Regions from separate parts of the Paracoccus cavernae genome, predicted to be linked through region 1. Evidence: riboswitches for the same ligand, from Rfam matches in the RefSeq annotation. Region 1 holds a riboswitch; each other region holds the start of a gene.
The links. A riboswitch is a leader RNA that binds a small molecule or an ion and turns the genes downstream of it on or off. The one in region 1 is predicted to bind cobalamin.

Region 1 (3,270 bases):
AGCATCGGCACGCAGGCGACCTTCATCTGGGCAATGATGGCGGCGCTGCTGTCTTCGGCGCTTTGGGTGAACCTTGCGACCTGGATCGGCGCGCCGGTCTCGACCACGCATTCGGTGGTGGGCGGCGTCATGGGCGCAGGCATCGCGGCTGCCGGTTTCGGCGCGGTGAACTGGGGCAATGTCACCACCATCGCGGCAAGCTGGGTGATCTCGCCCCTGCTTGGCGGCGCGATTGCGGCCGCCTTCCTGTGGTTCATCAAATCCCAGATCGTCTACCGCGACGACAAGATCGCCGCCGCGCGCCTGTGGGTGCCGGTTCTGGTCGGGATCATGGCGGGCACCTTCTCGAGCTATCTCGCTCTCAAGGGCCTGCGCCAGCTGATCGAGGTCACGCTGACGGGCAGCCTGCTGATCGGCCTCGGCATCGGCATCGCGACCTGGCTGATCATGATCCCCGTGATCCGTCGCCAGTCCGAAGGCGCGGAGAACCGCAACAAATCGCTCAAGCCGCTTTTCGGCATCCCGCTCGTCGTCTCGGCCGCGATGCTGAGCTTTGCTCATGGTGCGAACGATGTCGCCAATGCCGTCGGCCCGTTGGCCGCCATCGTCGAGGCGGCCCAATCGGGTGCGGTCACGGAAAACGTCAGCATCCCGCTGTGGGTCATGCTCATCGGGGCCTTCGGGATCTCGTTCGGACTGTTCCTCTTCGGTCCGAAACTGATCCGCATGGTCGGAAGCCAGATCACCAAGCTCAACCCGATGCGCGCCTTCTGCGTCGCGCTTTCGGCGGCGCTGACGGTGATCGTGGCAAGCGGCATGGGCCTGCCGGTCAGCTCGACCCATATCGCGGTCGGCGCGATTTTCGGCGTGGGTTTCTTCCGCGAATGGGATGCCGAGCGCCGCCTGCGCAAGGCCCGCGTCGCCATGCCGGTCGAAGACCAGCTCGGCCCCGAAGAGCGCCGCCGCCGCAAACTGGTGCGCCGCACCCATGTCACGACGATCGCGACCGCCTGGGTCGTGACCCTGCCCGCCGCCGCGGTGCTGTCGGCGATCATCTTCCTCGGGCTGAACGCGATCTCGGGCTGAGAACGCCCACCGCGCAAGATCTTGCTCCGGCCCGCTGCGGCCGGAGTTTTCATTTGTGCCTCCCGAGAGCACCAGAGCAAATGCCCGCCTTCGACGGCATAAGGCTTGCAACCGGACAGCGACCGCCACATAGTCGCTTGGTCAGAGATGTTGCTTGCAACATGGGAACTGGGTTTCGAACCCGACCGCCCCCGCGACTGTGAGCGGAGAATGCAGCGAGAAAGCCACTGGTGCCACGCACTGGGAAGGCCGCGAGCATGATGATCCGCGAGTCAGGAGACCGATCTCTGACGATCAATCAACCTCCGTCGGGTGTGACGGAAAGGAGCTGACATGTCGCGTATGATCGCAACGGCAAATGCCGTAACTTCCGCCGAACAATCGAGCCCGCGGGCCACGATCATTCTGGCCACGGTCCTTGGTTTGGGCCTCGTTTTCCTCTCGGGCATTGCCCAATCCGAAACCTTGCATGATGCGGCCCATGACCTGCGCCATGCGGCCGGCTATCCCTGCCACTAACCGCACATGGATCTGAAATCTTTGTCCAGCGCCTTGATCGCTGGCGCTGCTGCAGGGCTGATTGCCGCCCTGTTGCAGCTGTGGCTTGTCCAGCCGGTGCTTTTGCACGCCGAGCTTTACGAGGGTGGCGAGCGCGTCCATTTCGCAAGCGCCGCGCCCCACCACCACGGCGAGGCAGAGGACGGGGCGCAGCCCCATGACCATGCGGCCGACCACGCTGCGGACCAAACCGCGCCGACAGCAGCCCCCGCGGCTGATGAAGGGGTGTCCGGCGGCATTGACCTCAAGCGCGACGCGCTGACGGTCTTGTTCTCGATCCTGATCTATGCGGGATATGGGCTGCTCGGCCTTGCCGTTCTGCTGATCGCATTGGGTCGCGGCCAAAACCTGCGGCCGCGCGACGGGATGCTTTGGGGCCTTGCGGGCTTTCTCGCGGTGCAATTCCTCCCCGCCTTGGGACTTGCACCCGAGCTGCCGGGCATGTCCGCCGCCGATCTCGGCCAACGCCAGCTCTGGTGGGGTGCGACCGTGCTCGCCTCCGGCCTCGGGCTCTGGCTCATCGCTTTCGGCACAAGCTGGCGGGCATGGGCTCCGGCCATCGCCCTGATCGCGGCCCCCCATGTGATCGGCGCACCGGCGGTCCATGTGTTCGAAGGTCCCGCTCCGCCGGAACTCGCCTCGGAATTCGCGAGCCGCGCCTTGGGCGTGGGCCTCGTGGGCTGGGTCGTTCTCGGGCTGGTCCTTTTCACGCTGGTCCTGCCCAAACGCACCGCCTGAGCCGTGGCGGAAAGCCTCTCGCAACTCAGGCCGGCGCCTCTGACAGGGGCGCTGGCCGATCGTTTGGCGCAATGCGGCTGGAGCTTCGCGACCGGCCCCGCGCTGTCGGCCCTCACGCTGCAAACCCCGCCCTTTCCGGTTGACCGCGATTACCGCGTTCAGGCCTACGAGACGATTTCAAGCCTGCCCGCATCGTGCAATTTCGGCCTGATCCTGCTCAAATGCGGCGCGACCGGCCCCGAGCTCCTCCCGCGCCATCTGCAACTGCCGGAAGGTTTCGCGCTTGCGGGCATTGCCGCCGCGAAACGCGCGAGCCTCGGCCCCCATCCTTTTGCCGAGCATTTCGGCCATGCCTATCGCGCGCAACAGCACGAGTTGCGGGACCTGATCCTGAGCGGCGCCGCACCCGAGAGAGCCGAGTTCCGCAAGGCGCCGCGTCTGATGCTGCGCTGCCTGTTGCGCCAGCTCGCGGCCGATCACGCCCGAACGGTCGCGTGCTTTGCCCCGCTCCATGACCGGCCGCTCGCCCTGCATCTGGGGTGCGGTTAAGGTTCCACTCCCGCCAGCGCGAGCATGCGGTCCAGAGCGAGATGGCTCTCGAGATGGTCGGCCAAAGCATCAAGAACCGCGTCGATTTTGGCGTCATAGGCCAGATCCGAGACCGCACCGAAGCCGCCGAGATAGGCCGCGCGGAAACCGTCATCGGCAAACAACCCGTGAAGATAGCTGCCCTCGACACGGCCATCGCGGGAAACCGCGCCTTCCGGCGAAGACCCTTGAGTTTGCCCGATCCGCGCAAAGGGCCGCGCGCGATCGGGGCCAGTGGTCTCGCCCAGATGGATCTCGTAGCCCCGCATCGCGGCACCGCTCGCCTCGTGGTGCGCCCTG
Region 2 (3,270 bases), on a different contig from region 1:
CATCACCGGAATGACGCCCGAGGACTGGTTCTCGATCCCTTTGATCGGGGCACCTGCCTCGCGGATGTTGGTCAGCATCAAAGCCACGCCGCCGCCGCGCTTGGAAAGCTGCAGGGACGAGTTGATCGAGCGGCCGATCGATTCCATGTTGTCTTCGACGCGCAGCAGGAAGCAGGAAATCAGCTCGCCGCGCGATTTTTTCCCTGCGTTCAGGAAGGTCGGCGTGGCGGGCTGGAAGCGGCCCGACAGGATCTCGTCCATGAAGCGCATCGCCAGCTTTTCGTCGCCGCGCGCCAGCGCCAGGGCGACCATGACGACGCGGTCCTCGTAGCGCTCGAGATAGCGCTGACCGTCACGGGTCTTCAGCGTGTAGCTGGTGTAATATTTGAACGCGCCGAGGAAAGTCGGGAAACGGAATTTCTTCTTGTAGGCGGCGTCCCAGATCTCGCGCATGAAGTTCTTGGAATACTGGTCCAGAACCTGCGCCTCGTAATAGCCTTCCTCGACCAGATAATCGAGCTTCTCGTCCAGCGAATGGAAGAAGACCGTGTTCTGGTTGACATGCTGCAGGAAGAATTGATGCGCCGCCTTGCGGTCGGCGTCGAAACGGATCTTCCCCTCGCTGTCGTAGAGGTTCAGCATCGCGTTCAATGCATGGTAATCAAGTTCGGCCTTCACGCCATTGTCGAGCATTCCATCCCCCGGAATTCAGCAAGCCCCGCTTTGATGCGGATGATATCGGTTTCGGTGCCCGCCAGTTCGAAACGGTAGAGAACTGGCGCGTTGGTTTTTTGTGCGATGACATCGCCCGCAAGGGCGAAGGTCGTGCCGAAGTTGCGGTTGCCCGCGGCGATCACGCCGCGCAGCAGGTCGCGGTTTTCGGCGATATTGAGAAACTTGATCACCTGTTTGGGGACCGCGCCCCGCCCCAGACCATCCGCGAAAGTCGGACAGATCAGGACGAAAGGCTTGTCCGCAACCGGCATCGGATCGGAAGGGCTGACCGGAATACGGGTGCCCCCCATTCCCAATCTCTCGACGAAACGGGCCGTATTGCCCGAGACCGACGAGAAATAGACAAGATCAAGCACGACCCCGCTGCCCGATCAGGACAGACGGCCGATCATGTCGGGACGAAAGCCCGCCCAATGCTCGTCGCCCGCGATCACGACCGGAGCCTGACGGTAGCCAAGGGCCGTCACCTTCTCCATCGCCGCCTCGTCCTGCGTCAGGTCGATGATGTCGTAGGACAGACCTTTCGCATCAAGCGCGCGGGTCGTGGCGGTGCACTGAACGCAAGCAGGCTTCGAGTAAACGGTGATGGTCATATCTTCCTTGTCCCTTGGCATATCGCGACGAGAGACAGGGGAAAATCCGGCGAAGACACTCCTTCGTCAGACGTTTTGAAACCCCCGCGCCCACCGCACGGTTAATTCTATTCCTGTCCTGGCAGGTCCTGACTCACGGATCATCGCTCGGCCGATCCTTCGCGCAGAAACCCGCAGGATCCTTGTGGCTTCGCTCACCGCCTACAGTTGCGGGGGGCAGCGCCGGCTTCTCACCGGCTTTCCCTCTTTTTCTTGCGCCAAACGCGTCTTCGACTCAAGAACCAGAACACAAGCATTAGGCCTCACGGCCGCATTTTTGTCAACATATGGTATGACGACAAGGTAACAGACTGCCCGTGACAATCAAGCCTTTGAAGCGAACCACAGTTTCGGAGTTTCGGGGCTGCGGGACGCCCGCGCCCTGCAACATAAAGAGCTATTCACGCGCGGGACTCAAGCCCTCGCAGCGGCGCATTCCCGCCCCCGTTCGCCCGTCGCGGCCCCGAACGGGACGCTGCGGCATGACAAAAGGGGACCGACGCGGCCCCCTTTTGCATTTTGGAGAATCGGCTTCAAGCCCGATCCATGTAACGCTGGGGCATATCAGCCTTGCGCGACATTTCCGGCACGGCGCGCCCGCTCGTGGAAGACGAATCCGATGAAGTTCAGCAAGACCTGCGCCGCGAGCGTCGTGGTGGTTGCGGAATGGTCGAACTCGGGCGCGACCTCGACCAGGTCGATGCCGACGACCTCGTGGCGACGCGCGAGCGCCTGAAGCATCTCGAGCACCTCATAGTAAAGGAACCCGCCATGCGACGGCGTTCCCGTCCCCGGCGCGATCGAGGGGCAGAAGCCGTCGATATCGAGCGTGACATAGACGCGCGCGCCCTCGGGGATGCGGTTGATCACCTCTTCGGCGCCGAGCTTGCGCGCCTGACGCACCGACAAGATGTCCGATCCCGAGGCCCGCGCCGCCTCGTAGCCGTCACGCGCCGTCGAGGACACGTTGCGGATGCCGACCTGCGTCATCCCGGTGACATAGCCCTTTTCCGAGGCGCGGCGCAGCGGGCTGCCGTGGCCGGTACGCACGCCGTGACGCTCGTCCACGAAATCCAGATGCGCGTCGATCTGGAAAATATGGATGTCGCCATGCCCCTCGAAAGCGTCGATACAGGGGATGTTGATCGAGTGGTCGCCCCCGATCACCACCGGAAAGGCCCCCGCTTCAAGGATCGCCTGCACGCCGGTCTTGATATTGGCGTGGCTTTGGGCGGTGTCGGTGTGGACGATGTCGGCATCGCCGATATCCACGATGCGCACGCTGTCGGGCAGATAGGTGACGTCATCCTCGTGATCGTAGGCCCCCGCATGGCCGAAGCTGAACAGCGTCGAGGCCTCGCGCACCCCGCGCGGCCCGAAGCGCGAGCCGGCGCGGTATTGCGTGCCGAAATCGAAGGGCGCGCCCAGCACGGCGACATCGGCGTCGATCTGGGTCCAATCGGCGACATAGGGGCGTTTGCCGAAGGTGCAGATCCCGACGAAGGGTAGGTTCAGGCGACCCGCTGAATATTTGTCCGTGCTCATTTCATGATGTCCTTTCAACAAGATATTGGGTCACTCTTCCAGCTTCGACCCTGCCCCGCCTGCGCGGGCCATCATGATCGACAAGAAGGTGATGATTGCGGCGCCGGTCAGGAAATAGGCCGGCGCAAGGGCGCTGCCGATGATCCCGCCGACCCATGTTGCGATCAAAGGCGCGGTGCCGCCAAAGAAGGCATTGGCCGAGTTATAGCTGAGCGCGAAGCCCGAAAAACGCACGCGGGTCGGGAAGAGCTCGCACAGGAACGTGGCCAAAGTGCCGCCGTTCATCGCCATCATGACCCCGAACAGCGCAAGGACCATGAGGATCATCAGATAGCTGGTGCTCGCCATGCCGGTATAG
Region 3 (3,270 bases), on a different contig from region 1:
ACTGCATCGACCGCCATCTGCCGAGCCGCGCCAACCAGACCGCGATCATCTTCGAGCCCGATGATCCCTCGGCACCCGCACGCCACATCAGCTATGGCGAGCTCTCCGAAAGCGTGAACCGTTTCGCCAATGTGCTGCTGAGCCAGGGCGTGATGCGCGGCGACCGCGTGGTGATCTATCTGCCGATGATCCCCGAGGCGGCCTATGCCATGCTCGCTTGTGCGCGGATCGGCGCGGTCCATTCGGTGGTCTTCGCGGGCTTCTCGCCCGATGCCCTCGCCAACCGCATCAACGATTGCGGCGCGAAAGTCGTGATTACCTGCGACACCGCCCCGAGGGGCGGCCGCCGCACGCCCTTGAAGTCGAATGCCGATGCAGCGCTGCTGCATTGCTCGGACCGCGTGCGCTGCCTTGTCGTCAAACATACCGGCGACCAGACCACCTGGGTCCAGGGCCGCGATGTCGATGTGCTGGCCCAGATGAAAGAGGTCGCGCCCGATTGCCCGCCGCGGCCGATGAATGCCGAGGATCCGCTTTTCATCCTGTATACCTCGGGTTCGACCGGCAAGCCCAAGGGCGTCGTCCATAGCAGCGGCGGCTATCTGTGCTATGCGGCGATGACCCATCAGATGGTCTTCGACTACAAGGACGGCGACGTCTATTGGTGCACGGCCGATGTGGGCTGGGTCACCGGCCACAGCTATATCGTCTATGGCCCGCTTGCCAACGGCGGCACGACGCTGATGTTCGAGGGCGTGCCGAACTTCCCCGATCCGGGCCGGTTCTGGGCGGTTTGCGAAAAGCACAAGGTCAACCAGTTCTATACCGCCCCGACCGCGATCCGTTCGCTCATGGGGCAGGGGCCGGAATGGGTCGACAAATACGACCTCACCAGCCTGCGTGTGCTGGGCACGGTCGGCGAGCCGATCAACCCCGAGGCATGGGTCTGGTACGACAAGCACGTCGGCAAAGGCCGCTGCCCGATCGTCGACACCTTCTGGCAGACCGAGACCGGCGGCCATATGATCACCTCGCTTCCGGGCGCGATCGACACCAAGCCCGGTTCGGCGACGCTGCCCTTCTTCGGGGTGAAGCCGGTCGTTCTCGATGCCGCGACTGCTGCCGTACAAGAAGGTAACGGGGTCGAGGGCGTCCTGTGCTTCTCGGACAGCTGGCCCGGCCAGATGCGCACGATCTGGGGCGATCACGAACGCTTCATGGAGACCTATTTCCAGCAATATCCCGGCACCTATTTCACCGGCGACGGCTGCCGCCGCGACGAGGACGGCTATTACTGGATCACCGGCCGCGTCGACGACGTGATCAACGTCTCGGGCCACCGCATGGGCACGGCCGAAGTCGAATCCGCGCTGGTCGCCCATGTGAAGGTCGCCGAGGCCGCTGTGGTCGGCTACCCCCATAGCCTCAAGGGGCAGGGGATCTATGCCTATGTCACGCTGATGAACGGGATCGAGCCCTCGGACGATCTGCGCAAAGAGCTTGAAACATGGGTGCGCACCGAGATCGGTCCGATCGCCAAGCCCGATCTCATCCAGTGGGCACCGGGCCTGCCGAAAACCCGCTCGGGCAAAATCATGCGCCGCATCCTGCGCAAGATCGCCGAGAACGATTTCGGTGCTTTGGGCGATATCTCGACTTTGGCCGATCCTTCGGTGGTCGAGGATCTGATCGAGAACCGCCAGAACCACGGCTGAGGCTTTTTCCAAAGCCTGAATGCATAGAAACCCGCCGCATCCATGCGGCGGGTTTTCTTTTGGCGACCGCTGCCGCGCGCACATCTGACAGGCTGCGGCCTTGACCGGCGGCGGGCAGCGCGGCTAATTGGTGCGGCTACGGTTCCGGAACATCCGGATGAAAAGGGAATGCGGTGAGATCCCGCAACTGCCCCCGCAACTGTAAGCGGCGAGCGACGGCCGACACGCCACTGGGCAACCGGGAAGGCAGGTCTGATGCTTTGACCCGCGAGTCAGGAGACCTGCCGGCGCGATCACCCATTCGGGGTCCGGGGCGGACCTGCGAAGCGGATTGACCGCAGCGGTGACCAACCTCACCCGTCTGCGGCGGTTTTCCGTCCGAAGACATCTTTTCATCCCTTCCGGAGAACGCTCCGGATGACGCAAGGATTCCGCCGTGAAAACCAGATCACGCCATCCCCGCAACCTGACCGGCCTGGCCGCTTTGGCCGCGCTTTCGACCGCTTTTCCGCTGGCTGGCGTCGCGCAGGACGCCGCCTCGCCGGTGCTGCTCGATACCGTGACCATCGACGGCGGCCTCTCGCCCATCGCCACGGATGCTTACGGGCGCGCCTATAGCATCGTCGAAGGCGAAGAGATGCGCAGCCGCGCCACGCCTTCGTTGCGCGCGGCGCTGACCGGACTTCCGGGGGTGTCGGTCAGCGAAACCGGCCTCAGCTTCGGCTCGATCCGGATGCGCGGCGCTCCGGCGAACCACACGCTCGTGCTGGTCGACGGCGTCGAGGCGCGCGGCGGCGGCGAGGCCTTCATCCTCTCGGGCATGGGCATCGGCGAGGTCGAGCGGCTCGAGATCCTGCGCGGCCCGCAATCGGTCTTCTTCGGCTCGCGCGCCTCTGCCGGTGTCGTCAACATCATCACGCGGCGCAGCACCGAACCGGGGACGGGCGGAGAGATCCGCGCCATGGTCGGCGACGGCTATGACGCCTCGGCCTTTGCCTATGCGCGCGGTGCGCAGGGCGGGGTCAGCCTGTCTTACGGCGCGCGCGACGATCACGGCTATGACGCCTCGGGCAAGGGCGGCGAAAAGGACGGCTCGCGCCGCCGCAGCCTGACGCTTTCGGGCGATTGGCAAGCGACCGAGACGCTGCGGTTCGGGCTGACCCAGTCCCAGGCGCGCGAGACCTACGGCTACGACAATTCCGACTACCTCGCGACCGGCGAGGCCGATTACATGCAGGATATCCGTGACCTCAACAGCAAGCGCGACGAACGGATCGGGCAGGTTTTCGCGGAATTCGATACGCTCGACGGCCGCCTGACCCATCGGCTGAGCTACGAGCGCAGCCGTTACGCGCAGGATTTCCCCGGTGATTTTCCCGTTCAGATGCTCGGCGTGACGCGGGCGCTGAAATACCGCGCGAGCCTTTCGCTCGACGGGGTGGAGGTCGAGGCGGCCAATCATCTGCTCAACATCATGGCCGAGCAGATCCGCTGGAGCGAGAGCGCGACCGGCATTGCCGCGCAGGAGAAAAGCACCGATTCCGTCGCGCTGGAA

Region 2: it holds a riboswitch for cobalamin, as region 1 does, so the genes downstream of both, nrdH (glutaredoxin-like protein NrdH) here and ACFFUC_RS04645 (CbtB domain-containing protein) in region 1, are expected to answer to the same signal.
Region 3: it holds a riboswitch for cobalamin, as region 1 does, so the genes downstream of both, ACFFUC_RS09175 (TonB-dependent receptor plug domain-containing protein) here and ACFFUC_RS04645 (CbtB domain-containing protein) in region 1, are expected to answer to the same signal.

Annotation. Positions count from the first base shown of each region.
Region 1 covers NZ_JBHMDZ010000002.1:207,462-210,731, reverse strand. Annotated here, with positions in the region: gene ACFFUC_RS04650 (inorganic phosphate transporter) at 1-1,086, shown strand, start outside; cobalamin riboswitch at 1,215-1,389, shown strand; gene ACFFUC_RS04645 (CbtB domain-containing protein) at 1,420-1,605, shown strand; gene ACFFUC_RS04640 (CbtA family protein) at 1,612-2,382, shown strand; gene ACFFUC_RS04635 (hypothetical protein) at 2,386-2,931, shown strand; gene ACFFUC_RS04630 (cobyric acid synthase) at 2,928-3,270, opposite strand, start outside.
Region 2 covers NZ_JBHMDZ010000045.1:101,087-104,356, reverse strand. Annotated here, with positions in the region: gene nrdE (class 1b ribonucleoside-diphosphate reductase subunit alpha) at 1-693, opposite strand, end outside; gene nrdI (class Ib ribonucleoside-diphosphate reductase assembly flavoprotein NrdI) at 675-1,091, opposite strand; gene nrdH (glutaredoxin-like protein NrdH) at 1,107-1,328, opposite strand; cobalamin riboswitch at 1,432-1,629, opposite strand; gene speB (agmatinase) at 1,932-2,912, opposite strand; gene ACFFUC_RS15055 (MFS transporter) at 2,943-3,270, opposite strand, start outside.
Region 3 covers NZ_JBHMDZ010000010.1:38,265-41,534, reverse strand. Annotated here, with positions in the region: gene acs (acetate--CoA ligase) at 1-1,715, shown strand, start outside; cobalamin riboswitch at 1,838-2,018, shown strand; gene ACFFUC_RS09175 (TonB-dependent receptor plug domain-containing protein) at 2,152-3,270, shown strand, end outside.